Regions from separate parts of the Lysinibacillus sp. NPDC093216 genome, predicted to be linked through region 1. Evidence: riboswitches for the same ligand, from Rfam matches in the RefSeq annotation. Region 1 holds a riboswitch; each other region holds the start of a gene.

What was found. Region 1 has a riboswitch for S-adenosylmethionine ahead of metK (methionine adenosyltransferase). Riboswitches for the same ligand answer to the same signal wherever they lie in the genome.
Region 2: linked by a shared signal. The riboswitch ahead of ACQKOG_RS25080 (bifunctional homocysteine S-methyltransferase/methylenetetrahydrofolate reductase) and the one ahead of metK (methionine adenosyltransferase) in region 1 are both predicted to bind S-adenosylmethionine.
Region 3: linked by a shared signal. The riboswitch ahead of metA (homoserine O-acetyltransferase MetA) and the one ahead of metK (methionine adenosyltransferase) in region 1 are both predicted to bind S-adenosylmethionine.
Region 4: linked by a shared signal. The riboswitch ahead of ACQKOG_RS05700 (cyclase family protein) and the one ahead of metK (methionine adenosyltransferase) in region 1 are both predicted to bind S-adenosylmethionine.

The regions. Positions count from the first base shown of each region.
Region 1 is NZ_JBNNVB010000031.1:26,023-34,312, forward strand. It holds gene ACQKOG_RS23295 (alanine/glycine:cation symporter family protein) at 1-819, opposite strand, end outside; gene ACQKOG_RS23300 (alpha/beta hydrolase) at 947-1,753, opposite strand; gene ACQKOG_RS23305 (gamma carbonic anhydrase family protein) at 1,890-2,408, shown strand; gene metK (methionine adenosyltransferase) at 2,567-3,763, opposite strand; SAM riboswitch class I at 4,124-4,243, opposite strand; gene pckA (phosphoenolpyruvate carboxykinase (ATP)) at 5,016-6,602, shown strand; gene ACQKOG_RS23320 (alpha/beta hydrolase) at 7,219-8,175, shown strand.
Region 2 is NZ_JBNNVB010000038.1:33,401-41,690, reverse strand. It holds gene ACQKOG_RS25105 (hypothetical protein) at 1-47, opposite strand, end outside; gene ACQKOG_RS25100 (YdcF family protein) at 345-1,358, shown strand; gene ACQKOG_RS25095 (SEL1-like repeat protein) at 1,418-2,704, shown strand; gene ACQKOG_RS25090 (protoglobin domain-containing protein) at 3,261-4,550, shown strand; gene ACQKOG_RS25085 (protoporphyrinogen oxidase) at 4,823-6,211, shown strand; SAM riboswitch class I at 6,337-6,435, shown strand; gene ACQKOG_RS25080 (bifunctional homocysteine S-methyltransferase/methylenetetrahydrofolate reductase) at 6,528-8,290, shown strand, end outside.
Region 3 is NZ_JBNNVB010000021.1:71,655-79,944, forward strand. It holds gene ACQKOG_RS19780 (endospore germination permease) at 1-952, shown strand, start outside; gene metA (homoserine O-acetyltransferase MetA) at 1,028-1,963, opposite strand; SAM riboswitch class I at 2,112-2,222, opposite strand; gene ACQKOG_RS19790 (YfzA family protein) at 2,379-2,678, opposite strand; gene ACQKOG_RS19795 (nucleotide excision repair endonuclease) at 3,235-3,606, shown strand; gene ACQKOG_RS19800 (TrmB family transcriptional regulator) at 3,680-4,462, opposite strand; gene ACQKOG_RS19805 (TSUP family transporter) at 4,586-5,368, shown strand; gene panF (sodium/pantothenate symporter) at 6,256-7,701, opposite strand; gene ACQKOG_RS19815 (YhdT family protein) at 7,701-7,964, opposite strand; gene ACQKOG_RS19820 (methyl-accepting chemotaxis protein) at 8,235-8,290, opposite strand, start outside.
Region 4 is NZ_JBNNVB010000003.1:201,292-209,581, reverse strand. It holds gene ACQKOG_RS05720 (hypothetical protein) at 1-52, opposite strand, end outside; gene ACQKOG_RS05715 (DUF2225 domain-containing protein) at 76-771, opposite strand; gene ACQKOG_RS05710 (Cof-type HAD-IIB family hydrolase) at 1,363-2,136, shown strand; gene ACQKOG_RS05705 (DedA family protein) at 2,366-2,962, shown strand; gene ACQKOG_RS05700 (cyclase family protein) at 3,015-3,752, opposite strand; SAM riboswitch class I at 3,853-3,957, opposite strand; gene ACQKOG_RS05695 (hypothetical protein) at 4,104-4,520, opposite strand; gene ACQKOG_RS05690 (MFS transporter) at 4,675-5,859, opposite strand; gene ACQKOG_RS05685 (winged helix-turn-helix transcriptional regulator) at 5,970-6,353, shown strand; gene ACQKOG_RS05680 (aldo/keto reductase) at 6,435-7,280, opposite strand; gene ACQKOG_RS05675 (hypothetical protein) at 7,509-7,910, shown strand; gene ACQKOG_RS05670 (hypothetical protein) at 7,870-8,280, shown strand.

The sequences.
Region 1 (8,290 bases):
CGCCCCTGTCCCCTGACCTGCCTCATTTGAATAAATACCACGTTTAACCCCCCATGCAATAGCGGAGCCAATAATACCACCAAAGATTTCTTGTGCACCAAATGCGCTAGAAAAAATTAATGAAAATACAGCTGGTACTTCTTTAATATTCATTGCAATAATGATGATGGCCATCAGAATATATGCTAATGCCATAAACGGTACAATGATCTGCGCAGCATTGGCAATCCATTTAATACCACCGATAATAATAGTACCTAATAATACGACAATAATAAGTCCTGTAATCCAAGTCTTAATATCGAAAGCGTTTTCAACAGCTGTAGCAATTGCATTCGATTGAACACCCGGCATCAAAATTAACATGGCAGCTAATGCGGCAACAGCAAATATAACTGCAAACCACTTTTGCCCCATTCCTTTTTCTATGTAAAAAGCTGGCCCACCACGATATTCTGTATCTTTCTCTTCTTTATAAATTTGAGCCAATGTCGACTCAACGTAAGCAGTTGCCGCACCGATAAATGCGATTGCCCACATCCAAAAAACAGCACCAGGTCCCCCCATCCCGATTGCTGTAGCTGTACCGGCAATGTTACCTGTACCTACTCGACCAGACAATGCGATAGACATCGCTTGGAAAGATGAAATCCCCTTATCCGATTTTTCGCCTTTAAACATTAAAACAAACATATCTTTAATGTGTCTTACTTGTAGGAACCGTGTGATAATTGAAAAAAAGAGCCCAATTAACAAAATGCCATAAATAAACCACGGTCCCCATAAAATCTCATTAATTTTCCCAACGATTGTTTCCATTTTACCCCTCCAATGTGAAAAAATATTACTTTAAGTCATTATAGTATTACACTTTTCTGAAAATTACAACATTATATTCAAGTAACAAAAAGTTAGTAATTTTCTAGTTAATTGGAGAGGTAATTCACTATTCAATTATATAGCCAATTCTTCGAAGAGCATTATTAATAAAATCACGTATATAAACAAAAATCTCGTCACGCTCTACTTCATGAAATAGATTATGATAACAGTTTGCCCATTCTTTGAATTGAAACTCTGTAAATTCCATCTGATAAAGCCAATTCCGTGTTTGTTTGGTTTCAGTAATATTATCTTTTTCAGCTGTCATAACTAACATAGGCATATTAGGGAATTCAGCCTTCGGCAATAACACTAAATTGCGCATCATTTGTTGTAGCTCGCGATACCATTTCACTGAAACAACGGATGAAAAAGGAACCTCATCCTTCATCTCATCTCTACCTTCTATACTGCGCGTTAGTGATTCTAATGTAATTTCATGGGTCAGCTTCACATTGGCAGTCAGGGCACTTAAACTAGTTAAAGCATTTGATAGTTTACCTGGCAATAGATTTAAATGAAGCCAAGGTGAAGTTAAAATAATTCCTGCACATTCATATTTTCTTTTTTGCATGGTATGTAGTAATAGAGTCGCACCAAGTCCATGTCCTATTAAAAAGACAGGTAAATTATACGAAAAAGCATTCTCGATTAAATGCCTTGTATATTTGTTGTATTCTTTAAAATCCTCATCGTGAACACTTGAATATCCTACATTTACTCCATGATTAGGTAAATCCCCCATGACTATGTGGAAGCCTTCCAATCTAAGTTTTTCTATAAGCCATGCATACCAACGGTGATTTTCATATGCACCATGAAGAATAGCAACCACAGCCTTTGCTTGTCCATCAGCTTCCCATTTCCACATTTCACATAGTCCTCCTAAAAAAATAATTACACAATGATTATATCGTAATATCTTGATCATTTTAATTTTATATTTCCATCAAGTTGCGTATTTGATACGATAATATTACATCAAAGAAAGAAAAGAGGCGATCCTCATGATCTATCCATTTAAAGGTAAAAAACCCAATATTGACCCTTCTGTTTTTATTGCTGATTATGCAACCGTTACCGGCGACGTTACAATAGGTGCTGAAACAACAATTTGGTTTAACACAGTTATTCGAGGAGATGTATCACCAACAATTATAGGAAAAAGAGTTAGTATTCAAGACCTCTGTTGCTTACATCAAAGCCCCAAATATCCACTAATTATTGAAGATGAAGTAACAGTTGGACATCAAGTAACTTTACATAGTTGTACGATTCGAAAAAAAGCCTTAATAGGTATGGGCTCTATAGTATTAGACGGAGCGGAGATTGGAGAGGGTGCATTCATTGGGGCGGGTAGTCTAGTACCTCCAGGCAAAGTCATTCCTCCAAATAGTTTAGCACTAGGCCGTCCTGCAAAGGTTGTAAGAGAATTAAACGATGAAGATAAAGAAGATATGGAACGCATCATACGTGAATATGTAGAAAAGGGTCAATACTATAAATCTCTTCAACCAAAAAATTAATGTAAAGCAGCTCCACGATTGCTTGGGCAACCGAGCAATATAGGAGCTTATTTTTTTCGTTAAAAAACAGCGAAAGGGGCTAAATTAATGTTAAGCCCCTTTCTGTAATAGTATTTTAAAATATTTCCCCAGCTACTTCATTGCTTTAGCTGAATAGTTTATAAACCTGCTTTTTCTTTTAATGCGTCAGCTTTGTCTGTTTGTTCCCAAGGTACATTTAAATCTGTACGACCGAAGTGGCCATATGCGGCAGTTTGCTTATAAATAGGACGACGAAGGTTTAGCATTTTAATAATCCCCGCTGGGCGTAGATCGAATAGCTCGCGTACCCATTTTACAATTTCACTTTCCGTAACTTTTCCTGTTCCAAATGTATCAACTGCAATAGATACAGGTTGAGCAACACCAATCGCATAAGCTAGTTGTACTTCAGCTCGATCAGCTAAACCAGCTGCTACGATATTTTTTGCCACATAGCGTGCTGCATATGCCGCTGAACGGTCTACCTTAGTTGCGTCCTTACCTGAGAAAGCACCTCCACCATGACGTGCATAGCCACCGTATGTATCAACGATGATTTTACGTCCAGTTAGACCAGCATCCCCTTTAGGACCACCAATTACGAATCGGCCAGTTGGGTTGATGAAATATTTAGTATCGGCATCTAGTAATTCACTTGGAACAACTGGAGCAATAACGAATTCTTTTAAGTCTGCTTGAATTTGCTCAAGTGTAGCTTCTTCATCATGCTGTGTTGAAATTACAATCGTATCAACGCGTACTGGTACATTGTTTTCATCATATTCAACCGTTACTTGCGTTTTTCCATCTGGACGTAAATATGCTAGTTCACCAGATTTACGTACTTCCGTTAAACGACGAGCTAATTTATGCGCTAAACTAATTGGTAATGGCATAAGCTCTGGCGTTTCGTTACATGCATAACCGAACATTAAACCTTGGTCACCTGCGCCAATTGCTTCAATGTCAGCGTCTGTCATAGAGCCTTCACGCGCCTCTAATGCTTGGTCAACACCTTGAGCAATATCAGGTGATTGCTCGCCAATAGCAACAAGAACTGCTAGGTTTTCAGCATCAAAGCCGTATTTCCCACGTGTATAACCGATTTCTGCTACAGTATCACGAACGATACCTTTAATATCTACATAAGTAGAAGTAGTAATTTCTCCTGCTACTAATGCTAAGCCTGTTGTTACTGTTGTTTCACACGCTACACGCGCGTTTGGATCTTCTGCTAAAATAGCATCTAAAATGGCATCCGAGATTTGGTCACAAATTTTGTCTGGATGTCCTTCTGTTACACTTTCTGATGTAAACAGTCGACGGTTTGTCATTTGATTTTCCTCCTATTACTTTTACAAATAATATTTGCGAATTAATACGGTACTCATTACCCATGTCAAGTTCGCCCCTAAGGATTGAACTCTCAAGCCGTTGTTGCTGTCGTTGCACTTTCGCACAGTAAACATTTGTTGCTGTCATTGCACTTTCGCACAGTAAAACAGTTGTTGCTGTCACTACGCTTCCGCACAAATAAACAGCTGCTGCTTTTAACACGAGGATTTTTGAAAGATCCGTCATTATAATAAGGAAAGGACTGTATACTTACCTTTAATTCGTTTTTAACAATAAAAAAATCCTTTTCTCACGCTTACTTAACATGAGGAAAGGAATAATGACTTCGTAACCTTTCACTCTTATCGTTCAAGGGAGTTTCCCCTTGCATCAGATTGGCACCAGCGCATGTCGTGAAATAGTTCATGCAGGTTGCCGGGTTTCACAGGGCCTGACCCTCCACCAGCTCGGGATAAGAGTATCCGTTCAATATCTCATAATACGTAAAAGGTCGAACATTGTCAAATATTTTTAACTTCTTTCAGCGGGTGTCCAACATCGTGCTGTTGCTGTTGCTGTCGCTTCGCTTTCGCACAGACTAAAACCCTTTGCTGACGCTACACTTTCGCGCAAAAAACATTGTCAGGCCCAAGCACAAAGCAGATTCCGGACGCATTGTTTATCTGTAGCGAAAGTAAAGCGACAGTTACAATTATGCCAAGACATAATTGATTGTATTCTTATAAAGAAAGTATGGGATTTATATAGAAACAAATTTGGATTATACTGTAATTTAAAACAAAATAATCCCTACTCTCCACCTTACATCATGTGTTAACATATGTGTAACCCTTTACAGCACATTTTGTAGCAAAAGCAAAGCGTTAGCTACAGAACATGTGGTGGATGAATATGATTGTAGCCCCTTTTCAGTCGAAGACAAGCTCCAACTAATAAAAAGCAAGCTAAAACTTCACATCCTGTGCGAACCCCATGTTAGCCCAAAGCTTCCAAACACAATTTTTGCTGTGTCGAAAGTGAATGTGTGATCACTTATTATAAATAGGGTAAAAAGCATTATCAAAACAAATCAATTTACTTTTTGTCGTTTTCTTGAAAAGTAATAAAATCTGAAAAATAATTTCTGAATTAGTATAGATTATTTAAGCAATTGTGTTATACTATTTTTGAAATTAAGAAAATCTCCCTCAAACTCTAGGGAATACTATAAAAAAGGATGGTATTTAATCGATGAATTCAGTAGAAATTGCAAACGAACTGAAGGAATTATTAAGCGGCGGTAACATTAATGTTCAACTTTCAGTACCACAATTAGCTGAAAAGGCTACTTCTCGTGGTGAAGCTATGTTAACAGTAGATGGCGCAGTTCGTGCAGAAACTGGCAAATACACTGGTCGTTCACCTAAAGATAAATATACGGTAGAAGAAGATAGCACAAAGGATAAAATTGACTGGGGCAAAGTTAACCGACCAATTTCTTCTGAAGTGTTCGATAACTTATATGTAAAAGTAGTAAAATATTTAAAAGAACGTGACGAATTATTCGTATTCAAAGGCTTTGCTGGTGCTGACAAAGATTCGCAATTAAGCATCCAAGTAATCAATGAATATGCTTGGCACAATCTTTTCGCCCATCAATTATTTATCCGTCCAACTAAAGAAGAATTAGCTTCTCATGTTGCTGACTTCACAGTTATTTCAGCTCCTAACTTTAAAGCAGATCCTGCTATTGATGGCACTGCTTCTGAAACATTCATCATTGTATCACTTGAAAAGAAAATTATCCTAATCGGTGGTACTGAATACGCTGGTGAAATCAAAAAATCTATTTTTGGTATTATGAACTACTTGTTACCACAACAAGGCATCCTTTCAATGCATTGCTCAGCAAACGTTGGTGAAGCTGGTGATGTTGCATTATTCTTCGGTTTATCTGGTACTGGTAAAACAACTTTATCAGCTGATCCTGATCGTAAGCTTATCGGTGACGATGAACATGGTTGGTCTGATAACGGTGTATTCAACATTGAGGGCGGTTGCTATGCAAAAACAATTAACCTTTCTTCTGAAAAAGAACCAGAAATCTACAACGCAATCCGCTTCGGTTCTGTACTAGAAAACGTAGCTGTTGATCCAGAAACTCGAGTTTGTGACTATGATGATGGTTCATTAACAGAAAATACGCGTGTAGCTTATCCAATTCAATACATTGAAAATATTGTTGATCCATCTGTTGCAGGTCACCCAAAAACAATCATCTTCTTAACAGCTGATGCATTTGGTGTATTACCTCCAATCAGTAAATTAACAAAAGAGCAAGCAATGTACCACTTCCTAAGCGGTTTCACATCTAAACTTGCTGGTACAGAACGTGGTGTAACGGAGCCAGAACCAGTATTCTCAACTTGCTTCGGTTCTCCATTCCTTCCACTTCCAGCAACAGTTTATGCTGAAATGTTAGGTCAAAAAATTGACGAGCACGGTGCACAAGTATACTTAGTGAACACTGGTTGGACTGGTGGCGAATACGGAACTGGTAGCCGTATGAAGCTTTCTTACACTCGTACAATGGTACGTGCTGCAATTGACGGCAAATTAGCTAATGTTGAAACAATTCAAGATTCAGTATTCGGTTTAAACATTCCAACTTCTATTGAAGGTGTACCAACTGAAGTGCTTAATCCTCGTGATGCATGGGCAGATAAAGCTGCTTATGATAAAAAAGCTTCTGAACTTGCTGGTTTATTCAACGAAAACTTCAAGAAATTCTCAAATGTTTCTGAAGCTATCACTAAACTTGGCGGTCCATTAAAATAATTCATTAAGCAAAGGGAACGATTTCAGTCGTTCCCTTTTTTGTGTTGAAAGAGAAAATATTTGTGAATATACTAGCCCTTTAAATGAGGGTGATTTCCATTCTAGGTTACTCGCACACAGAACAGTATCGTTTTATCACCATAAATTAAAGTGGCACGCCAGAAGATACATGCCGAGTGGAGTGATTGATTGGAGTGGAGACTGGGCGACTCCTTGGGAATCAGTATTAGAGGAACGAAGGCTAAAATCATCACGTCCTGTGATAACGCCTTCGTGACCAACCTCGTGTTGGCCCGAGACCCTGGAGCGAGCAGCGGCTCATCGGACGCCCCCAGGAAGCTCTGCTCTGCGCGAAAGCGAAGCGTCAGCGGCAAATGTTTTATTTCTGTGCGAAAGCGAAGCGTCAGCGGAAAAGCGCTCAGTCGGAACGGAAATCAACTCCCTCGTTTTGCCGAAGAGCCATACTTTAAGACACCTTAATTTCATGTATTTTAACAACATGCAAAGGGAACGATTAGAGTCGTTCCCTTTTTTATCTCCCCTATTTTATAGAATTCTATTTTTCATATTAGTAACTTTGTGTATAATTCATAATAGTAGTTTTAGGGGGATATATATGAAAAGAAAATATAAAGTGATTATTACCATTGTCAGTCTGCTATTAGTATTGTTTGTTGTAGCTGGATTTTTTGCAGGGAATTATTTTTATAACTTCGCCTTAAATCCTAATACTGATAAATCAGATGTGTTTAATGCTCCACAAAATTCTATTGTTGTCAGTCCTAAGGATATTAAAGAAAAAGAAGAGAGCGAAAAGTGGTTTAAAGAAAATTACAAGGACTCTTATATACAGTCTTTCGATGATTTAAAATTACATGCCTATACACTTAAAAATACAAACAACACAAATAAATGGGCAATTGTTTTCCATGGATATTCATCTGATGGCTCACAAATGACAAAGTATGCTAAGCATTTTTATGATACAGGCTACAATGTTATCGTACCTGATGCAAGGGCTCATGGAAAAAGTGAGGGTGACTATATCGGTATGGGTTGGCATGATCGACTTGATGTAGTCTCTTGGATTAATAATGTTATCAGTTCTGATAAAAACGCTGAAATTGTTTTGTATGGTGTTTCCATGGGAGGTGCTACAGTGATGATGGCCTCAGGAGAGGATCTACCTGGCAATGTTAAGGCTATTATTGAGGATTGTGGTTATTCCTCAGTTTGGGATGAATTCTCCTATCAATTGCAAGCAATCTTTAATTTACCTGAATTTCCCATTATGCAGTTTTCTTCAATTGTAACGAAGTTAAAAGCTGACTATACGCTTGGTGAAGCTAATAGCGTCAAGCAAGTAGCGAAATCGAAAACACCGATGCTATTCATTCACGGAAGTAATGATACATTTGTTCCATCTGATATGCTAGATGAAGTATATGAGGCTGCCAATGTACCGAAGGAGAAATTTATAGTTGAAGGTGCCGGACATAGCGGTGCAGAAAGCGTTGCTGGAGACGCTTATTGGAAAACTATTAATAACTTTTTAGCAAAATATATAGACTAAATGTCTTTTTTTCTACCGTTCAGGTGCCAGCCATAAAGCACCTGAACGTTTTTTGTCTACCTGAGCAGTTTTCACCTGGCCCGAGCGATTCTTCAGTCTACCTGAACAGTCTTCG
Region 2 (8,290 bases), on a different contig from region 1:
GCAAACATAAGTGTCGCTGCAAAAAGAGCGGCAAGGATTTTTTTCATTACTTGTATTCCTCCAATATAATTTTTAGTTTTGTCTAAACTAGTTCTTAATAGTAATTTTACATGAACTTTCTCGATAAATAAAATAAACGCTTCGATCAATTTAGGGATATCAACAAATTTGAACAAGAAGTGTCAGTGCTCATCACCAAATTTTAGACATGCACTACTTATAATGTATGCTGTATATTGTTGATTGCAGTGGAGGTTGGGCGCTGAGCCCAGTCGGAATGGAAACCAATACAGCGTTATAAGGATAGCATTAAAAATTGTATATAAAAAGAAAGGAGTGAGACGATGATTTCAACATTATTACTATTAATTTCGATTTTTTTACTATTATATATAACGGAAAAAAGACGTTTTCTCAATGCAGTAGTTCTTGGCCTTTTAGGAGTGTATATTTTAAGTACAATAATTAGTCATCCTATACTTCTCCCGAATGAGCAGGGGATTGTGTCGAAGATGGGTATAGTTATTATACTAGGAAGTTTCCCGAGTATGATGTTTATTTTATCGATCGCTACGTTTTTTAATAGTAAAGTTTTACTTGAAAAAGAAGGCCGTAAAGTCCGTAATCTATTGTTAGCTGTTTTTGGCTTGAGCTTTTTTATTATGATGATTTGGTATGTATTTGTAATTTTTATGAATATCGAACATGAAATTTGGCACATTCTTTTCTTCTATGCGTTTTTGGTTTTTGGCTATACAATGTTTTTATATACAAGCATAATGGCCTACGCGACTCTATATCATTTTACGCCGATCCTGTATGAGCCTAACTATATTATTGCGCTAGGATCAGGACTAATTGGAGATAAAGTGCCACCACTTTTAGCTAGCCGTTTAGATGAGGCAGTAAAGCAATTTCAAAAATATGGAGAACGACCTACCATTATCGTCTCAGGTGGGCAGGGGCATGATGAAAAAGTATCAGAAGCATATGCCATGAAAAAATATATAGTTGACGAACATCAAATACCAGCTAAAAAAGTATTAATGGAAGATCAATCTACAAATACTGAACAAAATATGGCATTCTCTAAAAAAATTATGGATAAGCATGCTCAAGGAAAGAAATATCGATCCATATTCGTAACGAATAATTTTCATGTTTTTCGTGCAAGTATTTATGCAAAAAAGGCGAAGCTTGATGCACAAGGTGTTGGTTCGAAGACTGCCTTTTATTATGTACCTAATGCATTTACTCGCGAATTTATCGGATTATTAGAAATGTATAAATGGATGAATGTCACTGTATTTTTGTTTATTACATTGTTCATTGGATTAATCTTGAGAGCATATGTGTAACCAATTTAGAACTGTCTTCCATATAATAGTGGCAAGATAGCGTGCAAGGGGGGAAATGAATGTATGGGCAATTTTTAGAAAAAAAAAATAAAGAGCGAATTGTATCTCTGCAAAAGCTCACGCAAACACAAGATACATGGTTTGCGCAAAACATAAATTTAATAACAGTCGAACAAGTACAATTAGCAACCTTGCACAAAATACTATATCAAGTTGTGCAAGGACTGTTGAAAAAGAATCAACAACGACACTTACAAATTATACATCCAGAACAGACGAAGTCAGTACAGGAGAATGTGCTAACGCTTTTAGCTGAATATGATGATTTACTGCGTGATGCAATTCCACTCCCTATCTATATTTTTATTTGGCAAATTTCTTCACTGGAGAGGTTATCCAATTGCAACGAAGTTGTAGATGATGTACTTGATATATTGGAATGGTATTTTATTCACCAAAATGAACAGGTTGAGGCGTTTGAAGAAGAAGATCTAGATCATGAGGAAATCATTGACTTATACAAAGATGCCATTGAGGAACAGGATGCTGATGCACAATTTCAGCTTGGAGAATATTATAGTGCAGTTGACGGCGAATATTTCCGACCAGAAAAGTCAATAAAGTGGTTTGAGTTAGCAGCGTCACAAGGAAATGCCGATGCACAGTATGCACTTGGTAATTTTTATTTTGAAGGTCTAGGTGTTCAAGAAGACTATAATAGAGCTTTTATATTGTATGAGGCTGCAGCAAATCAAGGGCATCCAGATGCTGCGAATAATTTAGCAGATATGTATTTTAACGGTGAGGGAGTACCAGAAAATTTGGTACTTGCGAAGAAGTGGTTCGACTTCGCTGCACAACAAGGTGTGGCAGAGGCTATGTTTACCCTCGGAATTATTTACGAGCAGGGATTAGGAATCGACAAAAATGAGGAGCAAGCATGTAGCTACTATAGAGGATCTGCTGAAGCAGGCTATGTTGAAGCGCAATACAGGCTTGGAGGAATCTATTTAGAGGGACGGTTAGGGCAAACGAAAGATGTGAACCGTGGATTATATTGGTATGAAAAAGCTGCAGAGCAATATCATGTCGATACCTTTTATGATTTAGGCTTCATTTGGAGCCAAGGGTTAACAGGTATACGCAATATTGAAAAGGGTATTCATTGGTTTAAACAGGCTGCTCTTCAAGGAGATTCGGAAGCTAAATTACAATTAGGGCACATTTACAATAAAGGAGAAGGAATAGCTAGAAATATTAAAGAGGCTATAAAGTGGTATGGACTTGCAGCAGAAGCAGGAAGTGAGGAGGCTGCAATTTTACTGCAAGAATTGAAAGGAAAGTAAGTATTTTTATTAAAAAATAATAGGTATTTAGATTTGATTATCAACATTTTGTATACAGGTCTTAGGTTCTTATTTAAGGGTGTTTTGTAGGTGTATATCACTACAAATGGCTGATTGTAAAAATATTAATATAACAAATCGGTAATTATTTCAAACTAAAACAAGGAAAAAATAAGGATAAAAAAATAGAGATGATGTAAATTGGCTACCCAAAAGTATTGTGGTAGCTTTTTTACTGCTTTAGATAATAGGTTAGATAACAGGGACTTTTTATATAATTTAAGGAAAAAAATGTATACCCGAAAATTGACAGCTATTTATAAAATGTATAATGTATATGAGTGATTTTGAAAGAGTAGTTAGAAGCAATAGCTAGTAATAAGATTGCAATTTTTAGCTGATTGTAGCCCGTAGCAGGAATCAGCGTCATAAGTGATGTGATGGCTTATCACTAAAAGTTGGGGATGAAATCTTCCTAATCTTTTATATTTTTGGTAGACGAAATTAAATTTTTCTCAGCTTTTCAAAAGTACACAGCATGAAAGAGGGTAAATGTGTGATCTTTCAAAAACAGAGAAAGACAACGGCGTTAGATTTAAAGCAATACATTGTAAAAATGGATTTAGCGAATTGCCATTCAATAAAAAAGCAAATTGATTTGCTCAAATTGACAAAGAGGGATTTACAATATTTAAAAGCCTTTCAACCTTTTGTAGAAGGCAGTATTGATAATATTGTTAATCGATTTTATGAAATGATTGGAACTGAACGTAGTTTAGTAGATATTATTAATAAACATAGTTCAGTGGAGAAGCTGAAAATTACATTACGACGTCATATTATTGAAATGTTTAATGGTACGATTGATGATGAATTTTATCAAAGACGAATAAAAATTGCTAAAGTGCATGTCCATATTGGGCTTAAAACACAATGGTATATTTGTGCGTTCCAAGATTTAACAGCGTCATTTATTGACTTGGTTGAAGAACATGTTAATCATCCAGTGGATCAGCTTAATACAATTCGAGCCATCTCAAAAATTTCTAATTTTGAGCAACAATTGGTTTTAGAGGCGTTTGAGCACACAATTGAGCAAATTCATGAAAAAATGGAACGTAGAAAAGAAGCGATAGAGCAAGAAATCGTAGAGTCTTCGGAAGGTCTTGCCACAATATCTCATGAAACGAACAATTCATTTCATCGCTTAAGTGGACAATCAGAGGAAATTAAACAACTAGCGAAAAAATCACTTCAAGTGTCGACTTTGGCTGAGAGTCAGGCATTAGAAGGTCGTGAACGATTAAAGAGTCAATCGCAAAATATGAGTAATATTATTTATTCGCTTGATGATATAGCGGAAAATATTGCACAGTTGACAGATATGTCAAAGGAAATGGAATCGATTATGAACGTTGTGACAAATATTGCTAATCAAACGAACTTGTTGGCTTTAAATGCGGCAATAGAAGCGGCTCGTGCTGGAGAAGCGGGCAAAGGCTTTAGTGTTGTTGCAGATGAAGTGAGAAAACTATCGATTCAAACAAAGGAATCTGTCACATCGGTAGCGACGTTACTACATAAAACGAATGAGCGGACAGATAAACTTGTTCATTCGCTTAGTAATATTCAAGAAGAGGTAGCGTCTGGTGAGGAAAATATGGTTCAAACGGAAGGACAATTTACTAACATATTAGAAGCTATGACCGAGGCGAAAGACCAAAATGGTCGGATGGAAAAAGAAGTACAAGCAATAGTAGACGTACTAAGTGAATTAGGTATTGCCTTTAACGAAGTGAAAAACTCAGCTGGAAAACTAGCTAGCTTTGCACAAAATTTAAATTAATGAAGAGAAAAGCAAAAGGCAAAGAAAATTGTTGTTTCCTATTAAGGCGCTACACACTTTAAGGCACAAATAACACTATATTAATTGTTTATATATAATTTCCGTTATGGAGATAAAAGCCTCTAGCGAATATATGCTATTTGAATATAAAAAAATGGAGCTGTCCAATGTGCTGGATAGCTCCATTTTTGCTAAATTTGTAAAGGGTTTAACGTAATTTTTGATAAAAAAAGTTTATACTAAATAAAGAACTAAAAATAGGGGCGGTTAATATGAAAACAGTTGTTGTATTAGGTGGCGGAATTACGGGATTGTGTACGATGCATTATTTACAACGCCAAGTTCAGGAGAAAAACTTAGATGTAAAACTTGTACTTGTTGAAAAAAATACATACCTTGGTGGCAAGCTTCACTCTGCATATGAACAAGGCTTCATCATGGAAACTGGAGCAGATTCTATTGTAGCGCGTCATAAAGGTGTCATGGAGTTAGTAGAGGAACTAAACTTTGAACAAAATCTTGTGTACAACGAAACAGGTATTTCGTATATTTACACAAATAATGAGCTACATGCTATCCCAGCAGACTCAACGTTCGGTATTCCTATGAGCCTACAATCTCTCGAGGAAAGCACGCTTGTATCTGAGGAAGGTAAAAAAGAAGCGTTAAAGGATTTAACAATGCCGAATGAAAGGTTTACAAAAGAAAGCTCGATTGGGGAATTTTTAACGTATTATTTAGGTGAGGAGCTTGTTCAAAACCAAATAGCGCCGGTACTTGCAGGTGTATATTCTGGAGATTTAAATCAACTTTCAATTGCTTCGACTTTACCGTATTTAATCGATTACAAAAACGATTACGGTAGTATTATTAAAGGTTTTGATGCAAACAGGAAACAATTTGTGAAAGCCTCCAACAAAAAATTTATTTCATTTAAAAATGGTTTATCGTCACTAATTGATCGACTTGAAGAAACATTAACGGATGTAGAAATTATAAAAGGGATTGCCACTACTAGTGTTAAAAAGCAGGAGAATCTATACTCTGTTACGTTAGCAAACGGTAAAATGATTGAAGCAAATCATGTTGTATTGGCACTGCCAAATGAAGCGGTACAAAGCTTATTACAGGATGAATCGTTGAACGGCTATTTTAAACAATTTAATACTGCATCCGCCATTACGATTTATTTAGGATTTGATGTTCCCGATAATAGATTGCCAGCAGATGGAACAGGCTATATTGTGTCACATAATTCGGATGTTATTTGTAATGCAGCAACGTGGACAAGCCGCAAGTGGAAACATACCTCTGCAGAAGGGAAATTACTTGTACGACTTTTTTATAAGAGCATTAACCCTGAGTATGAGAGATTGCGTATGATGACAGATGAAGAGTTAGCAGCAGTTGCTCTTGAGGATGTAAGAAAAAGCTTGGGGATTGAGGAAAAACCAACTGTTGTTGACGTGACAAAATGGATCGACCAGATGCCGAAGTACGACTTGGCACATCGTGAAGCGTTGCAAGGTCTCTTACAAGAGCTCGAGAAAAACTATCCAAATTTATCAATAGCGGGATGCTCATATTTTGGAGTAGGCATAGGTGCATGTATTCAAAACGGTAAAAAAATTGGTGAAGAACTTGTAGAAAAACTATCGTAATTGTTTGATATAAATCAAAATATTATAAATTTCGTAAAAATTATCCTTTGTTCAGTGAAATAGTCTTGACTCAATCGTTCGTAAACGATATGATTCTTTTAATTATTTAAAAAATTCATACTAAATTCTTATCAAGAGAAGCAGAGGGACTGGCCCTATGAAGCTTCAGCAACCAACTTAATGTCAGGTGCTAAATCCAGAAGACCGTGTGTCGAAGATGAGAAGGAAAACAATTACGAAATGACGTAAAAGCCTTCTTTTTTTATGAAAGAAGGCTTTTTTTTATTTTAAAGATTAGGGAAGAGAGGTTAGTTTTATGGAATTGCTTGAAAGGTTAAAAACGCAAGTTCTAACAGCAGATGGTGCAATTGGTACAGTTTTATACGGCTACGGCTTGGAGTACTGTCATGAGGAAATGAATGTACAGAGACCTGAATTAATTGAAAAGATTCATAGAGAATATATTGCAGCTGGTGCTGATATTATTCAGACGAATACTTACGGAGCTAATGCCATAAAATTAGCCCGCTATGGGTTAGAATCTCGTGTACAGCAGTTTAATGAAGCTGCTATAACGATTGCAAAACGAGCAGCGGCAGATGGTGGACAATTTGTTTTAGGTACAATTGGAGGAATCCGTGGTATTCGTAAAAGTGACGCAACGTTAGAAGAAATTTTAGCAACCGTTGATGAGCAGGCAACAGTTTTACTGGCAGGAAATCCAGATGGTCTTTTACTTGAAACTTATTATGACTTTGAAGAGCTAACGGCGACTTTAACAATGCTGCGAGCTAAAACGAAATTACCGATTATCGCTCAAGTTTCTATGCACGAACCCGGAATTTTGCAAAATGGAATGAGCTTAAATAACGCCTTATATAAACTTGAAGCGTTAGGTGCAGATATCGTAGGAGTTAACTGTCGCTTAGGCCCTCACCATACTATACAAGCATTTGAAGGAGTAGAGCTTCCTGAGAAGGCATTTATGTCAGCGTATCCGAACGCCTCTCTTCTTGATTTGGAGGATGGGCGTGTCGTTTATGAGTCGGAGGCAGATTATTTTGGTCGAGCAGCTGTAGCGCTTCGTGATCAGGGGGTACGTTTAATTGGTGGCTGTTGTGGAACGACACCAAAGCATATTGCTGCAGTGAAAAAGTACTTAGAGGAGCTATCCCCGGTCGAGGAAAAGTATGCAAAACCAGAAAAAGTAGAGATTGTCCGTGAGGCAGAGCCAGCAAATTATGAGCCATTACATGAAAAAGTAAAACGTGAACGCTCGGTTATTGTGGAATTAGATACACCAAGACATTTAGAAATTGAAGGCTTTATTGAAGGTGCAAAAAAAATATATGAGGCGGGCGCAGATGTAGTCATGATGGCCGATAACTCTCTTGCTTCTCCAAGGATTAGTAATGTCGCAATGGGTGCCTTACTGAAAGAAACACACGGGGTACGCCCGTTAACCCATATAACATGCCGAGATCGTAATTTAATTGGTCTTCAATCACATTTAATGGGATTAAATGCACTAGGGATTCATGATATTTTAGCAGTTACTGGAGATCCGACAAAGGTAGGCGATTTCCCAGGAGCAACTAGCGTTTATGACGTATCTTCAATGGAGCTGATCCAATTAATAAAACAATTAAATGAAGGTGTATCGTTCTCAGGGAAACCGCTTCGTAAAAAGGCAAATTTCTCTGTAGCGGCTGCATTTAATCCTAATGTACGTGTACTAGATCGCGCTGTCTCTCGATTAGAAAAGAAAATTGAACATGGGGCAGATTATTTTATTTCACAGCCTGTTTATACAAAGGAAAAAATCGTGGGAATTTACGAGGCGACAAAGCATTTAGAAACACCAATTTATATAGGCATTATGCCAGTAACGAGCTATAAAAGTGCGGAGTTCTTACATCATGAAGTGCCAGGCATCAAACTATCTGATGATGCATTAGCACGTATGAGGGCTTGTGGCGATGATAAGGAACGCGCAACACTAGAAGGAATTGCAATTGCTAAAGAATTAGTAGAAGTAGCAGCGGAATCTTTCAATGGTATTTACCTCATCACACCATT
Region 3 (8,290 bases), on a different contig from region 1:
AGAAACCTGGCCTATTTTTTCCTTTATTTTCGCTATCTTATTACCATTAGTTTTACTACTTGTCGCGAAGATTCGCAAAATCAACGGTAATAATACAAAAAGTAATTGTAGTACACAGAATGAAAATGGTAGTAATAACGGTAATGCTACTCAAGGTGCAGGTAATACTAATAACGATAATTCTTCACAGAGTGATAGCAGTAGCAATGCTGGAAATGATACACAAGGTGAAAGTAGTAGTAATAACGGTAATTCTACTCAGAGTGATAGTAGCAGTAATGGCGGAAATGCTACTCAAGGTGAAAGTAGTAGTAATAACGGTAATTCTACTCAAAATGATAGTAGCAACAATGGCGGAAACTCTTTACAGAGTGAAAGTAATAGTAATGACGAAAACTCTACTCAGGGTAATAGTAGCAACAATGGCGGGAATTCTTCTCAAAGTGGAAGTAGCAGTAATGGTGGAAATGCTACACAAAGTGAAAGTAGCAATAATGCCGGTAATACTACTCAAAATGAAAGTAGTAGTAATAACGATAATTCTACTCAAAACGAAAGTAGCAACAATGACGGAAATGCTACTCAAAGTACAAGTATTAGTAATAACGATAATTCTACTCAAAGTGATAGTAGTAGCAATGCCGGTAATACTACTCAAAATGAATGTAGTAATAATAACGATAATTCTACTCAAAGTGCAAGTAACAATGGCGGAAAAGCTACACAAAAAAGTAATAGTAATACTGATAATTGTGCTCAAAATGAAAGTAGTAGCAATGCCGGTAATACTACTCAAAATGAAAGTAGTAGTAATAACGATAATTCTACTCAAAGTGCAAGTAACAGCGAAAATCCTTCGCAGAGTGATAGTAGCAACAATACTACACAGAATGATAGCGATACCGGCAATACTCCAAGCAGTGATAGAAATAAAAATTCATCAGAAAATTAACAGCATAATGGCGTGAAAAAATGATGACCCTGAAATATCAAAGTCATCATTTTTCTTTATTGTAATTGAGCGGTTTTAAATATGATATTCAATCTGATCGACAAAATCCCATTCGTATGGTGTTTCTTGGTAAACATAGTAGTTCAACCAATTCGAGAATAATAAATGTGTATGGGCGCGCCAAGTATTAATCGGTTCATTTGCAGGATTATCATGTGGGAAATAATTTACTGGTACATCAATATCTAATCCTTTCGCAACATCACGACTATACTCATCAGCTAAAGTTGTTGCATCATATTCAAGATGACCAGTAATCATAATGTTTTTATTATCCTTAGATTGCACAATGAAAACACCAGCATCTTCAGAATAAGATAGTAATCGTAAATCGGGATGGCTAAGTACTTCATCAATTGATACGGATGTATAACGTGAATGTGGTGCAGTAAATGAATCACTAAAGCCACGTACTAAGTCCACTGTTAAATCCGTAATAACATGCGAATATACACCTGAGCATTTAGCAGGCAGCCCAATTTTACCAATACCGTAATGATGATATAACGCTGCCTGTGCACCCCAACATATATGTAAAACCGATGTTACGTTTGTCTTGGACCAATCCATAATTTCAGAAATTTCCTGCCAGTAGTTCACTTCTTCAAATTCCATTTTTTCTACTGGTGCACCCGTAATAATCATGCCATCATAGCGGCGATGACGAATTTGATTGAAAGTCGTGTAAAATAACTGTAAATGTGATTTACTAACATTTTTTGATTCATGCGTAGCTGTATTTAAAAATGTAATATTCACTTGTAATGGTGTATTCCCCAATAAACGAAGTAATTGCAGTTCTGTTTTTTCTTTTTCTGGCATTAAGTTTAAAATTAATATATTTAACGGACGAATTTGTTGAGTTTTCGCTCTGTCCTCTTCCATTACGAAGATTTTTTCCTCACGTAAATGTTCTCCAGCTGGTAAGTTTTTCGGAATATTAATTGGCATCTTGCATTCCCCTCTCTGTTATTTCTCTCTGTTAAAATCAATTAATCAATGCACGGGCCCTGCGCAAAGTTCAATATGTCAAACGATGAAATTAAAAAATCCCCCTCATTCCATATGAGATAGAATGAGAAGGATTTTTCCACGTTCACTCTTATCTCTCAAAGGACAAATCCTTTGCTGGAATTAGCACCTTTCTAACTCTCGTTAGAGGTTGCTGAAGCGTCATCGGGCCAAATCCCTCAACTTCTCATGATAAGATTATTTAATTAAAAAGAATTGTAACATGAACAATTAAGAATATCAATAATACATAGAATATTTTGTTATTAATCATGCATGTCATTATGTTTTTAGGGAAATTATAGTTTAGTTATTTATCTTTACACCCTAGTGATACTTTTGCTATAGTCTTTACTTATGTAGACCTTGGTGAAAAAACACTTTTTATCGCCTCTATTATTCCAAACACAAGAAAGATGCCAAAAAAGATAGTAAGTAAATTGAAATTTGGTGTTTCATAAAAAGTAAACCACTCTTTGAAAATTGAAGTTTCCGTAATTCTTCCAATAAACGTTCCGCCAATATCTCTATAATTAGGTATCCATCCTGTTGCTTCACACGTAATAAAGATTATCTGTGACAATAAAAATACACCAATAGAAGACACCCAAGTCTTTTTCAAAAATGGAATTGGATTTTTTTGTTTATTAGCCAAGTTATATCCCCCCTCTAATTGTTATACGTAAAATTCAGGAATAAGTTTCAAAATTAAACATATATTCTCTTTTTTAGATAATCCTATCAATTATATTTGTCGATGAACGGCTTAATCATGTATTTGTAACTATTGATATTTGCTTGAGTCGTATTGTTGAATTTTCTGTCTGCAATAAAATCATCATAAGCAAACTTTAACAGCATAAAAAAATACACCTCTCCTCATCTAAATTAATAGACAATAAGAAGTGTATTATTAATAACAAATAAACTTTAATCTACTCAACATCTTATCATGCACTTCAAACCCTTGGTACGACTGGGTTTCTAAAACAATCCCTCAATTTCTCATGATGAGATTATTTAATTAAAAAGAATTGTAACATGAACAATTAAGAATATCAATAATACATAGAATATTTTGTTATTAACCATGCATGTCATTATGTAATTTGTTTAACACTAATCTTGAAACTATGTCTACATATTTTATGGTAAACAAGCTGTAATTATGTTAACATATACCTTTAGTAACAGAGAGGAACGTGAATAGTTTGATTAAAATTGAATTTCCAAAACCAGATTTAGTAATTCGCCAACGCGAACAAGATTTAAAGCCAGGTGATGTACCAATCACACCGTACCATGGTTTTATTGATTTCCATAAAATCACACGTGAAAACGGTGGTATTTTCTTATTCTACAATGAAGAGAACGAACTATTATTTGTCGGTAAAGCACGTAAAATTCGTCAACGTATTAAAAAGCATTTCGAGGACAATGTGTCACCGATGAAAAATCACCGTAATGAAATTTTCAAAATTGAAGTGTATGAAGTGGAAGATCCAATGGAACGTGAAATTTACGAAACATACGCGATCAATTCATTCCGCTCTAAATACAATGTTGATAAAGTATTTTATTAATATTTAACGAAAAAAAGAATCTGCTCGCCTTCTGTAATGTACATGACGGCTTGCAGATTCTTTTTCAATACTTTCATTCTAAGAAAAATGCTTTACGTTCTTTAGTAATCCATTCCTCAAGCTCCGTATCATCACGCTTTAAAAGGCGATTAATAAGCACGTCATGCCATATATAATCCTCTAATAAATAGATATGAACAGGATCATTGGTAATAAAAGCCGTTTCCTGATTTGACGGAGAGTGACCATAAATCATTTGCTTGCCATCTACCGATAAAATAAACCAATGAGGTGTAGACGCATTCCTCGTATAGCGAGTGATACGGTGTTGGTCAACGGAAGCTAAATGGTCCTCCACATACAAGGTAATTCCATGAACAGGGATATGCTTCGCTACCTCATGTATATCTTCCCGCAATTCTTCATACATATCTTCCCACATTGATAATATGACTTTTTTCTCCGCCTTTTTTAATAAAGACTGACAATAATTAACGATTGCCTCTTTGCCTTTTAATGTGACAACCTTATGCTCCGCTTCCTGCTCTTTTACCTCTAATTTTTCTAATTGATCACTAATCGATGTGAAATTTGACTGCCAACGTTGTTGAATTTGTTGTAAAAACACAGCGACAGGAATGGAAGAGTATGTCGTTTGATCTGCCGTTTCTTCTTTCAATACTAACCCTTTTTCAACAAGTACATCAAGTATGTCGTATATTCTTGCACGAGGGATACCGGAGTTTTTACTTACTTGATAGGCACTAACATGACTATTTTGGACAAGTGCAGTATAGGCCTTTGCTTCATATTCTGTGAATCCCAATTCTTTTAATTGGGCGATTAATAATTCCATCGAATCCCTCCATTACCTCTATTATAAGATAAGCCTATGAAGATAAGCCAACGAAAAAATTAGTCTTTACAGCCTCGCGAAATTTAGTTACTATTTCAGTAGTAACTATTGAGAGGTGCACACATGCTATTTGAATTAGATGTAAATGTAGTCATATTATTAATATCTTTTGGATTTTTAGCCGCCTTTGTGGATGCGGTCGTTGGAGGTGGAGGCTTAATTGCTTTACCTGCCCTTATGTTTGCTGGTTTAAATCCAGCAGCAGCCGTAGCAACCAATAAACTTGCCGGCACTATGGGTTCTTTGACATCAACCATTTCTTTTTATCGTTCTGGTCAGCTAGAAATTCGGTCAGTTATCAAATACTTTCCCCTAGCCTTTATAGGATCACTTTTTGGGGCTTGGACTGTCCATTTAATCAATCCTGAATTACTAAAACCACTCATGCTCATAATGCTTGCTGCTGTTGCAGTCTATACCATCTTTAAAAAAGATTGGGGTTCAGTAGCTTCAGTCAAAAATTTAAAGTTTACACACTTAGTTTTATTCATGCTGTTGTTATTTACAATTGGTTTTTATGATGGGTTTCTTGGTCCAGGAACTGGCTCATTTTTAATTTTTAGCTTTTTATTAGTCGGCTTCGATTTCTTAAAGGCTGCAGGAAATGCTAAATTTCTAAACTTAGCAAGTAATTTTGCTGGTCTTTTAATGTTCGCCTACTTAGGTCAGATTTATTATGTCTACGGTTTACTAATGGGTATCGCTCAAATTGCCGGTGCGCTCGTAGGCTCACGCATGGCGATTAAAAAAGGTAGCGGCTTTGTTCGCGTATTATTTATTATCGTAACGATTACTTTGTTAACTAAAAATGCTTATGATTACATAAAAAACGCCGTAGATATCTAGCTCTACGGCGTTTTAGCTTTCTATGGGCATTCCACCCTTCATATCGGAGAGGCTATCCGTCGTTTCAGTTGTTCTATCCGTCACTTTGGAGGTTCTTTCCGTCGCTTCAGTGATTTTTTCCGTCGCTCCGGGTGGTCTTTCCGTCGTTCCGGGGGGTCTTTCCGTCACTTTGAACTTTCTATCCATCAATCCAGGGATTCTATCCACGATTTTGGACGCTCTATCCACGATTTCGAAGGTTCTATCCACGACTTTGTGATTCTAGCCATTATTTGGAGGATCCTTCCCTCGCTTCAGTGGTTCTTTCCGTCACTTCGGAGGTTCCATCCGTCGCTTCAGTGATTCTTTCCGTCGCTCCGGGTGGTCTTTCCGTCACTTCAAGTTCTTTCCGTCGTTTCAGTAATTTTATCCGTCACTTCTAAGGTTCCATCCGTCGCTTCAATGATTCTTTCCGTCGCTCCGGGAGGGTCTTTCCGTCACTTCAAGTTCTTTCCGTCGTTTCAGTGGTTTTATCCGTCACTTCGGAAGTTTCATCCGTCACTTCAGTGATTCTTTCCGTCGCTCCGGGTGGTCTTTCCGTCACTTCAAGTTCTTTTCGTCATTTCAGTGGTTTTATCCGTCACTCCGGAGGTTCCATCCGTCACTTCAGTGATTCTTTCCGTCGCTCCGGGTGGTCTTTCCGTCACTTCAAGTTCTTTCCGTGATTTCAGTGGTTTTATCCGCCACCTCGGAGGTTCCATCCGTCACTCAGGAGGGTCTTTCCGTCATTTTGAACGTTCTATCCAAAATTTTTGACAGTCTATCCATCATTCCGAACATTCTATGCGTTTTGCTTATTTTCTACAGTATAAAACGCCGTAGACATTCACTCTACGGCGTTCTCTAATTTAAATAAACAACTTTTCATCTTTAAATTTATGACTTGTTAATAAACTAACAATAACAAATATCAATAATGAAGCGACTATTGGAATTGTCACAGTATGCATGCCAAAGACAGAAGGATAAAAACGATCAATGATAATATATAAGGTCATACCCGAAATCATTGAGGAAATCGCACCATATTTGTTGGCTTTTTTCCAATATAGTCCTAATACAACTGTCCAAATAAAGACTGCTTCAAGTCCTCCAAAAGCAAATAAATTAAGCCATACTAATAAATCAGGTGGATTTAGTGCAAAAACAATAACAACTAAACCAATCACTGCTGTAACAATAAAACTCGCACGCTTAATTTCCGTATCATTCGCTGTTGGTTTTATATAATTTAAGTAAATATCTTTCACTACTGTAGAGCTAACAAGCATTAGTAGCGCATTAACTGTAGACATCGTAGCTGCCATTGGTGCAGCTAAAACAATGCCAGCTAAAAATGGCGGCAAAACTTTTAATGTCAGCAGTGGCATAACTTTATCACCAATCTCAATACCTGGTATCACTGGTCGTGCTAAAACACCGATTAGATGCATCCCAAACATAATTGTCCCGATGGCAATAGTGCCAATGATAATGGCTAAATGCATGCTTCTTGAATCTTTATAGCTCATAGCACGAACTGCGATTTGTGGAAGCCCCACAACTCCGACACCTATCAAAATCCAAAATGTAGAAACGTATAATGGCGTTAATTCACCTTCTGCTCCAAATGGAGACACAAGATTCGGATTCTCAGCGACAAGTGAGGTCATAATATTATCGATTCCTCCACCAGCGATGATTGTCCCAATTAATAAAATAATCGTTCCAATGACCATAATCGAGCCTTGCACAGTATCCGTCAATGCAACCGCACGGAAGCCCCCAATAATAACATAAACCAATACGGAAATCGCAAAAATAAAGAGTGCAGTTGTGTAGTTTAAGCCAGTTAATGATTCAATTAATCGAGCACCACCTACCCATTGTGCCATCATTGCAGAAAATAAAAAGATGATGATGCTAATGGCTGATAGGATGACAATGGCATGACTCTTATAGCGTTCTCGTAAAAAGTCTATTAACGTGATGGCTTGATAACGTCTTGCGATAATAGCAAATTTCTTCCCTAAAATCATTAAAACAAAATAACCTGCAGGAAGCTGCGCCATCGCCAGTAATACCCAGCCAAGCCCTTTCGTGTAAGCAACGCCTGGACCACCAATAAAGCTACTTGCACTACCGTACGTAGCAATCATTGTCATCGCAAGGATGAAGCCGCCCATTTCACGACCACCAAGGAAGTATTCCTGTAAAAATGAATCGGAAGAGCGTATATGCTTATTTGACCATATCCCAATACCAAAGATGATTACTAAAAATAATAACAGTGGAAAAATAACTTGCCAGTGCATTATTGATCCACCTCCTCATCGTCAAATGGTACCTCTTTGAAAAAGAGTTTCATGACGACCCAGATTAAAATAATCATAAAGCATGTCCCTGCAATACAGCTATAGAAAAACCATGCAGGGAAACCGAATACATACGTATAGCTTGTTGGATCACCAGAGCCTAGACCATAGGCAAAGCCAAACCAAATCGCAAAGTTGACGATAACAAGCCCGATACCGATAAGCGCCTCTCGATGCGCAATTTTAAAGCGTTGATCTTTCAAAATATAGTCCCCCTAATCTACTCTATTTTACTGATATGTTCGTATTATGGGAACCTTTGTGTAGAAATAAATTTCTTATATGTGCTCTGCATCTCAGCTTCCTCCTCATTTTATATTCCTTGCATCCAACTTTAACATAAAATCCCACACAACTAAAAAACACTCCTTTTTTAGGAGTGTTCGTTTAGTGTATTTGCTAGATTAATTTTTTTCTTTTTAGGTACTTGTTCGTCCCCAAGGTAAACCCGTTAGGACCCAAGCGTTTTTCAACTAATATTGGAATTTCTTTAGTAAGCTTTGAAGCTCGTCTGCCTGTTGTGCCATCT
Region 4 (8,290 bases), on a different contig from region 1:
CTGAAAAAATATCTTCTTCGCTCACATCAATCCTTTTATTAAATAGCTGCATGTTGATTATTCTCCTCGTTTACTTCAATTGATGACTTCTCCTATATGGTCATTTACATTGTTAGGTTGCTCATCATATTTATAATTTTCCCAGCGATTTCGTGCTAGTTTTCGATATTTATTGGAGACATTTCGATCTGCTATTAGTCGAGAGAATCCTTTTTTCGCTTCAGCAATATCTCCGAGTCGAAGGCTTAATTCTGCATGTAAAAATTGAATTCTCTCTCCGCCCTCTTGATTGGATGCAAAAGATTTGCTGTAAAAGTCCCTTGCAGCAAAGAGGTAGCGCAATTCTGATTCATGATCATTTTTTAAGCGATATAGCCAGGCTATTTTTAGTGCGAAATTAGCCATAAGAAGTGACTCTTCCATTGATGCCCTTGATACAAGATAAGCTAATTTAAGGCTTACAATGGCATCATCGATTGTACGTTCCTTGCACATATCCATTGGTTTTTGAAGCGCTTTTATGTATAGCTCATCAATAAGAAGCATGAAAGGCCCATATGTTCTTGTCATAGATTTGTGGTAAGCATAGCCACAATGTGGACAGACGGCAACTTCATACAATAACGGGTTTAAACCTTCGTAAACGGGCATGAAGTCTGTTTGTTCTTCGATAATTTTATATCGATTAGGGCGTACTTTATATGTGGTAAAATGCTTCTTGCAAAACTTGCAATCCACACTACTTTCATAGTAGTAAATGTTAAATGCCATAAGAATCAACTCCTTTACATAAAAAACGATTATTATTTCTTTTGTTCTATTTATACGATGGACAGTATCGTTCAATGTGTTTAATTTAGTTACCTTTATATTAACAATTCTATGTTCTTTGGTATACTCCTTTAGAATTATTAAAATAAAAATGTTCATTATTTTCTTAGTTATTTGGAATTTCAATATGTACCCGTAATAGTATTTATCGGTGTAGTTAAAGCAAGTTATACATTCGTTTTAGTTTGTCAAATAACGTACAAATTTAAATAATTATTGATGTTTTTATTATAAAGTTGAATGTGTAGGCGATAATGCCTATTTCGTGATTTTGGTATAAAGATGTTTCTTAATGTAAAATTACAAGTATATTGATTGGGGAAATATAGGATTATTATTAAGCAACAAAGGGGAGTCACTCAACACTCGCCTGTAGTGGAAAATGACATTTATATCAGGGTGATCGGAGTAGGGCTGAGCGACTTCTTGGAGATCATCGTCACAGGTGTTACCCGAAGTGGGCCATGTTATGGTGAGGTTCCTCTAAATGATATACCTAATAAAATTGTGTAAAACGATAAGGAGCGAACGATGGATTATAAAATTGTATTTTTTGACGTAGATGGAACGCTTGTTAATTATGAAGATGGTCGTATTGAAGAAAGTACAAGAACCGCTATTAAGCAATTAAAAAACAAAGGAATTCATATTGTTGCTGCTACAGGAAGACCCTTGTCAATGTGCCAAGATTTAAGAAACATAGGCATAGAAACGTTTATTACAGCTAATGGTGCCCATGTTAAGTATCAAGATCGAGTAATACATAAAATGCCTATTGCAAAGGAAATTGTCCACGCAGTTAAGGCTTTTGCTGAAGACAATAAACAAAGTCTATCATTTTTTACAGAACAATTATCGATGAATAACGTCCAAGAAGAAAAGACATTAAAAGCTATGCAAGAAACATTATCTTTGCTAGAGTTTCCTGATATTAATGAAGATATTTTAACGCAAGAGGTTTACTTAATGTGTTTATATGGCGATGAGGATATTGAGAAAAAGTATACTTCAAAATTCCCTCATTTATTATTTAAAAGGTGGCACCCGTATATTACAAATGTTTTGCAACATGATGTTTCTAAATCTATTGCTGTCCATGCTGTACTAGATTATTTCGACTTGAGTCCTGGGGAAGCACTTGCTTTTGGTGATGGAGATAATGATATTGACATGCTGGAGCAGGTTGGCTTTGGTATTGCAATGGGCAATGGTAGTGAAGCATTAAAAAATGTCGCTAATTATGTAACGAAGAAATCAACTGAGGATGGTATTGATTATGCTCTTCGGGAGCTACAAATAATTTAATAGAGTAGTAGCCGAGAAATGAGATTTATAGCATGAATCGACCACTATACAACATTGGAGAAAGTTTTTAAAAAGAAATAATTTTTCCATCTATACAATCTACAGGCAGTGATAATAAATCCTGGAGAAAATTGTATTAAAGTCATAATACTCATAATATTGTTTGCTTTGAGTTATTATAAAGCTATCTGTAAAAAGAAATTCATTATGCTTTAGGTGGGAAGGATTTATGGCGCATCACGTGCAATCTCTAATAGAACATTACGGGTATTTTGGCATCATTCTTATCCTAGTTGGCGGGATTGTTGGGCTGCCACTTCCCGATGAGATATTTTTAACATATGTAGGATATAGCGTATATAAAGAAACCCTCGCACATATTCCAGCTTTAATCAGCGCTATGGTAGGTGCGGCAGGGGGAATTACTCTGAGCTACTATATAGGCTATAGATTTGGGCTACCGTTATTGCAAAAATACGGTCCAAAAATCCACATTACTGAACAGAAAATTGACTTTACTAGAAAATTATTTGCAAAAATAGGGCCGGGATTATTATTAATAGGATATTTTATTCCTGGTGTGCGTCATCTTACAGCATATATTGCGGCTATCAATAATTATCCTTATAAAAAATTTGCTTTCTTTGCCTATACGGGAGCAGTTATTTGGACATTTACTTTTATTACCTTAGGAAAGGTACTTGGGGAGAACTGGCGTTATGTTGGGGTATATTTATCCCGCTACAGTATTTATCTTATAGTATTGTTCCTAATACTAATGTTAATCGTTTATTTTATTTTCAAAAAAAGGAATTCGCCAAAGTAAAAAAGGTCTGATTCAATACCTACTCAGGTTGTGAATCAGACCTTTTTATCTTTTAAGGCAATATTGCAAATGAACGCACAGGGAATCCAGAGGCTTTCTCAGGCTTTGGTACAATATTGAAAATAGCAGCACCTTTTGGAGGGAGCTTATCCAAATTTGTCATGAGCTCAATTTGGTAAGTATCTTGCTCAAGCACAAAATATTCGCCATCTAGCTTACCATTTTTACGAAAATCTGTTGCTGAATCCGTATCAAAGGTTTCGTGGCCAATAGCACTTACTTTTCGTTCGCCGAATAAAAATTGTAACGCTTCTAATCCCCAGCCAGGAATATGATTATTGCCATCAGCGTCTTTGTTGCTGAAAGATTCTTTATCTGGCCAACGTTTACTCCAATCGGTACGCAACGCAACAAAGGTACCTGTTTCAATTTCCCCATTTTCAGCTTCAAAGTCAAGAATATCTTGAACACTTAACGTGAAGTCGTTATTTACTTCGGCTTCTTTTGATTTATCAATAACGATTAGTGGTAGCACTAGTTCTTTTAGCTCCAATTCCTCTAAATAGCGTGTATCTCGCACAAAATGGATAGGTGGATCGATATGTGTTCCGTATTGCCCAGGGAAAGTGAATTGCTGCGCAAAGAAGCCATCATCATGGGAAAATAATGTTTCAAATTTTGCATCATCAAACATAAAGAAGTGGGGCGAATTAGGACCAAATGTATGTGTTAAATCCACCCATTCTTTCGATTTCAATAGTTGAATTGCTTGTAAAAGTTCGTTTGCCATAATATCTTCCTGCTTTCTTTTAATTATTTTTGGATGTAACAATAAAAAAGAGCCCTCCTTGTAGAAAGAGGACTCTTGTGCAAAGCAACTAAAGTAAGTCTTCTCATCTTCAAGGCTAAATTTCGCCAATTGGAATTAGCACCATACCTATAGGCTGGTTGCTGAGACTTCATAGGGCCAATCCCTCCGTCTCTCTTGATAAGAAAAAACAATATAAGAATTTTCAGAAATAAAGATTACAAACACTTTAGCATATTTATTTATAGTTTACAAGTTCAATAGGGATACAAGGTTAAAATTCATAAAGATGCTAAAGGCAAAAAAAGTGGCCCTCTTCAAAGGGCCAACTCTTCACCAATTCAAAATTAATGTTAGCTTACAACAGCCTTGATCAGTAAATGTTATTCGAAATCCATCTGGTGTATAGTTCGTTTCGAATTTTAAAGTAATGCCTGTTGACGTGATTAATTTTTCAACTTCTGTTTTATTTGATTGCTGTGCTGCGTTCATAAGATCATGTGCAAATGGCTCGGATTCATCAATTTTATCCGTAAGTATCTGTGCTTGCTTCATAATAGCTTTGATCCGTTTCGCAGAAGTCTTCAATCTATTTGTATTGACGGGTGGAAATGGACTTCTATTCGTTGGGTTTGTTGGCATTGCTAGCTGTCTAAAAGGTTGTTGAGTAGTTGGTTGATTGGCCATTGCCCATGCCCATGTTGGATAATAATTAGGATAGACAAAATACGGATAAGGATTGTAATACAACTAAATTCCTCCTATCCTATGCTGATACCATATATTATGTACAACAAAGGCTTTCGGTGTTTCCTGGGGGCATCCGATGAACCGCTTCACTCCAGGGTCTCGTCTGCCCAAGGAGTCACCCGTTGATAAAAACTGAAATTGTTCCGATAAATCTTCAAAGTTTGTTTCTATCAAAGAGTAACCATAGAAATGTAGTAGCTGCGGCAAGCATCACCATGCCGAATCCGTATATAGGTGTATGAGCTAATGATTGGTGGCGAACGATGATTCCTCCAATGTATGATCCTAGAAAAATACCAATGTTAAAGGCTGAAATATTTAATGCTGAAGCCATTGAAATAGCTGATGGTATATATTTTTCTGAAAGCTGAACGGCATAAAGCTGTAATCCCGGTACATTCATAAACATAAATAGCCCCATCATAAAGACCATTATTAATCCAACGATTGATGATTCTAAAAAGAAGTTGATGCCGAGTAGTGCTAATGCTAAGCCGATAAAGATAATAAAGATAGAACGTAATGGATTATTATTAGCAAAATGACCACCCAGTGTATTACCGATAGCAACACAGATACCGAATACAACTAAGATAATGACAATTGCTTGAGGTGAGTAGCCCATATATTGCTCTAATATAGGGGAAACATATGTGTATACTACAAACACGCCGCCGTATCCGATTGCTGTAATAAAGAGAATTAATAGCATTTGTATGTTCCCTAATACTTTCCCGATATCTCGAATAGATATTGGTTTACCTTTCGATAACTGACTCGGCACAAGCAGAGTATTACTAATTAACCCGATAATACCAATTAAAACAATGAAAATGAATGACATTCGCCAGTCAGTTACTTGTCCAATAAAAGTTCCTAGCGGGACGCCTGTGACAGTTGCTAATGTTAACCCTGTGAACATAAAAGCTATTGCACTTGCTCGTTTATTAGGTGCCACAACATCTGCAGCGATTACAGAGGCAATAGACATAAACACGCCATGTGCTAATGCTGAAATAACACGGCCGGCAAGTAGTAATGAGAATGAGGGTGCTAGAGCTGCAAGTAAATTCCCGATAATAAAAAGCACCATGACGAGCAGCAATACATTTTTACGACTAAGGCGCGATGTTAAGGCTGTTAAAAGCGGTGCACCAATAGTTACACCTAGTGCATATATGGATACGGTTAAACCCGCAGTACTTAACGTTATACCGAAATCTTCTGTAATTAATGGTAGAAGTCCGACGCTTATAAATTCTGTAGAGCCAATACCAAAAGCACTGATCGCAAGTGCGAGTAATGTTAGTTTAGCATTCGGCACTTTTGTATTTTTCATTCTATTAATATCTCCTTTGATTTTTTGTATAGTATATAGTAATATTCATACATGCCTAAAAGTTATATAGGGTACTTTTAGTTACTTTTGAATATTACAGGGGGTTTACAATGAAAAAAGTTTATAATATCGGTGTTGAAGCCACTCTTGAAGTCATTGGAGGCAAATGGAAACCTATTATTCTTTGTCATCTTAACCACCATGGTCAGATTCGTACGAATGAATTTCGCCGATTGATTCCAGGCATTTCGCAAAAAATGCTAACAAGCCAGTTGCGTGAATTGGAGCAGTCTGGATTAATTAATCGTAAGGTTTTCAATCAAGTACCGCCAAAAGTTGAATATTCATTAACACCTTATGGTCAAGAGATGGACCCTGTGCTGAACATCCTTTGCACTTGGGGTGAAAAACATATCGAAGTGCTACAAGAAAAAGGTGAAGATGTTCTGTTAATGCAACGGGATGAAGATATCGCAATAAAGCATACATCTTAAATAGATTGGAAAGAGACTGTCTAAAAAGTTTTCTATACTAAGAAAATAAGACAGTCTCTTTCACGTTTACATAGCTATCGTTTACATGACAAAATCAAACTCATCTGGGTTTGGTCCAACACGTTGATCTAGATTCATGGCGTTAATGATAGTCATCTCTTCATCAGTTAGTGAGAAATCAAAAATATCAGCGTTTTGAATCATACGTTCTTTGCGCACAGATTTTGGAATTGTGACGATACCATTTTGAATATCCCAGCGCAAGATAACTTGAGGGTTTGATTTCCCGTATTTTTCAGCTATTTTTGAAATAGTTTCATTTTCAAGAAGTCCACCTTGCATTAATGGTGCCCAAGCTTCCATTTGTATATTGTGCTCTTCGCAGAATGAACGTACCTCAGTTTGTTGTAATCGTGGATGTAATTCCACTTGGTTAATAACTGGTGTGATACGAGCTGTTTTCAGAAGGGCTTGTAAATGTGACACATGGAAATTACATACGCCAATAGCTTTAATTTTCCCTTGATCGTATAAATCTTCGAGTGCTCTCCAAGCTTCTGCAAATTTATTTTTACCTGGCCAATGAATAAGATATAGGTCTAAATAATCTAGCCCTAATTTTTCTAAGCTGTCTTCGTATGCTGCAATTGTCTCTTCATAGCTCAAGCCATCGTTCCATACTTTTGATGTAATAAATAAATCCTCACGTTTTAAACCAGTAGTTGCTAGTGCCTGACGAATACCTTCGCCAACCCCTGCTTCATTACCATAAATAGCGGCAGTATCGATACTACGGTAACCAACCTCGATCGCATTTTTTACCATTTCTGCTGTAATATCATTCGGTACTTGAAATACGCCTAGACCCATACCAGGCATTTGTAAGCCGTTATTTAATGTAATTTTATCTTGTAAATGATTAATCATTTTTCTGTCCTCCGATTTTCGTTTGTGCTTTGTTGCTTTCTTATTATGCTTCCATGCCATTGCAAAAAAAAGTACGCACTTTTTAGTTTCATAGAAACGTGGAGGTAACTTTTGTGAGATATCAATGGTTCGCTATAAGAAATTTTTATTAGTTTACGTGGTTCAGCCTTCTATATGCGTTACAATTAATGGCAGAAAATTGAATATTTGAAAATAGTTGGTGAACTCATGGTAATAACAAAAAACTTGGCAAATCACTTAGAAAAGACCGAAATAAAGATGTTTGAATCAAGGCTGAATGCAATTAAGGAAATTCAGGACAATGCTATGAGAGTTGAGATTGGCCAATTTGATGGTGCCTATGCTTTCTCCATAAAAAATATCCCCGGTCCCTCTTACAATGTGGTAAAAGGTAATTGTTTTAGTTCAAAGAATGCCATAGATAAAATCCTTAACTTTTATAAGGAAAGAGAAATACCAGCTCGTTTTGATTTAGCGCCACAATACGCAAATGCTACTTCACTACAAAAATTACATAACGCCGGTCTTTTTCAGAGTGATCTTCATGCAACATTATATTGTGAGCTAAATGAAGGAGAGGGTAGGGAAAACAAAGAATTCTTCCATTAAAATAAGACAAATCGATGAAGCCGAATTTGATCGTTACGGAAATATCTATGTTGAAGGTTTTGGTATGCCAGCATTTTTAGCAGAAAGTGTCACAGCGAATAATAAAGTTTTGTATGACAAACCAGGTTGGTCGTTTTATATCGCTTCTTTTCAAGATGAGGATGTTGGTATCGGCTCCTTGTATATAAATGATGGGACAGCCATATTAGCTGCATCTGCCGTGAAACTAATTGCCCGTAATCAAGGGATTCACCAAGCATTCATACAGTTTCGTATCAACGAAGCTCTTCAACAAAATTGTAGTTTAATGATAGGTCACGCGAAATTTGCATCCATAAGCCAAAATAATATGGAGCACTGTGTGGGCTGAAAATGGCTTA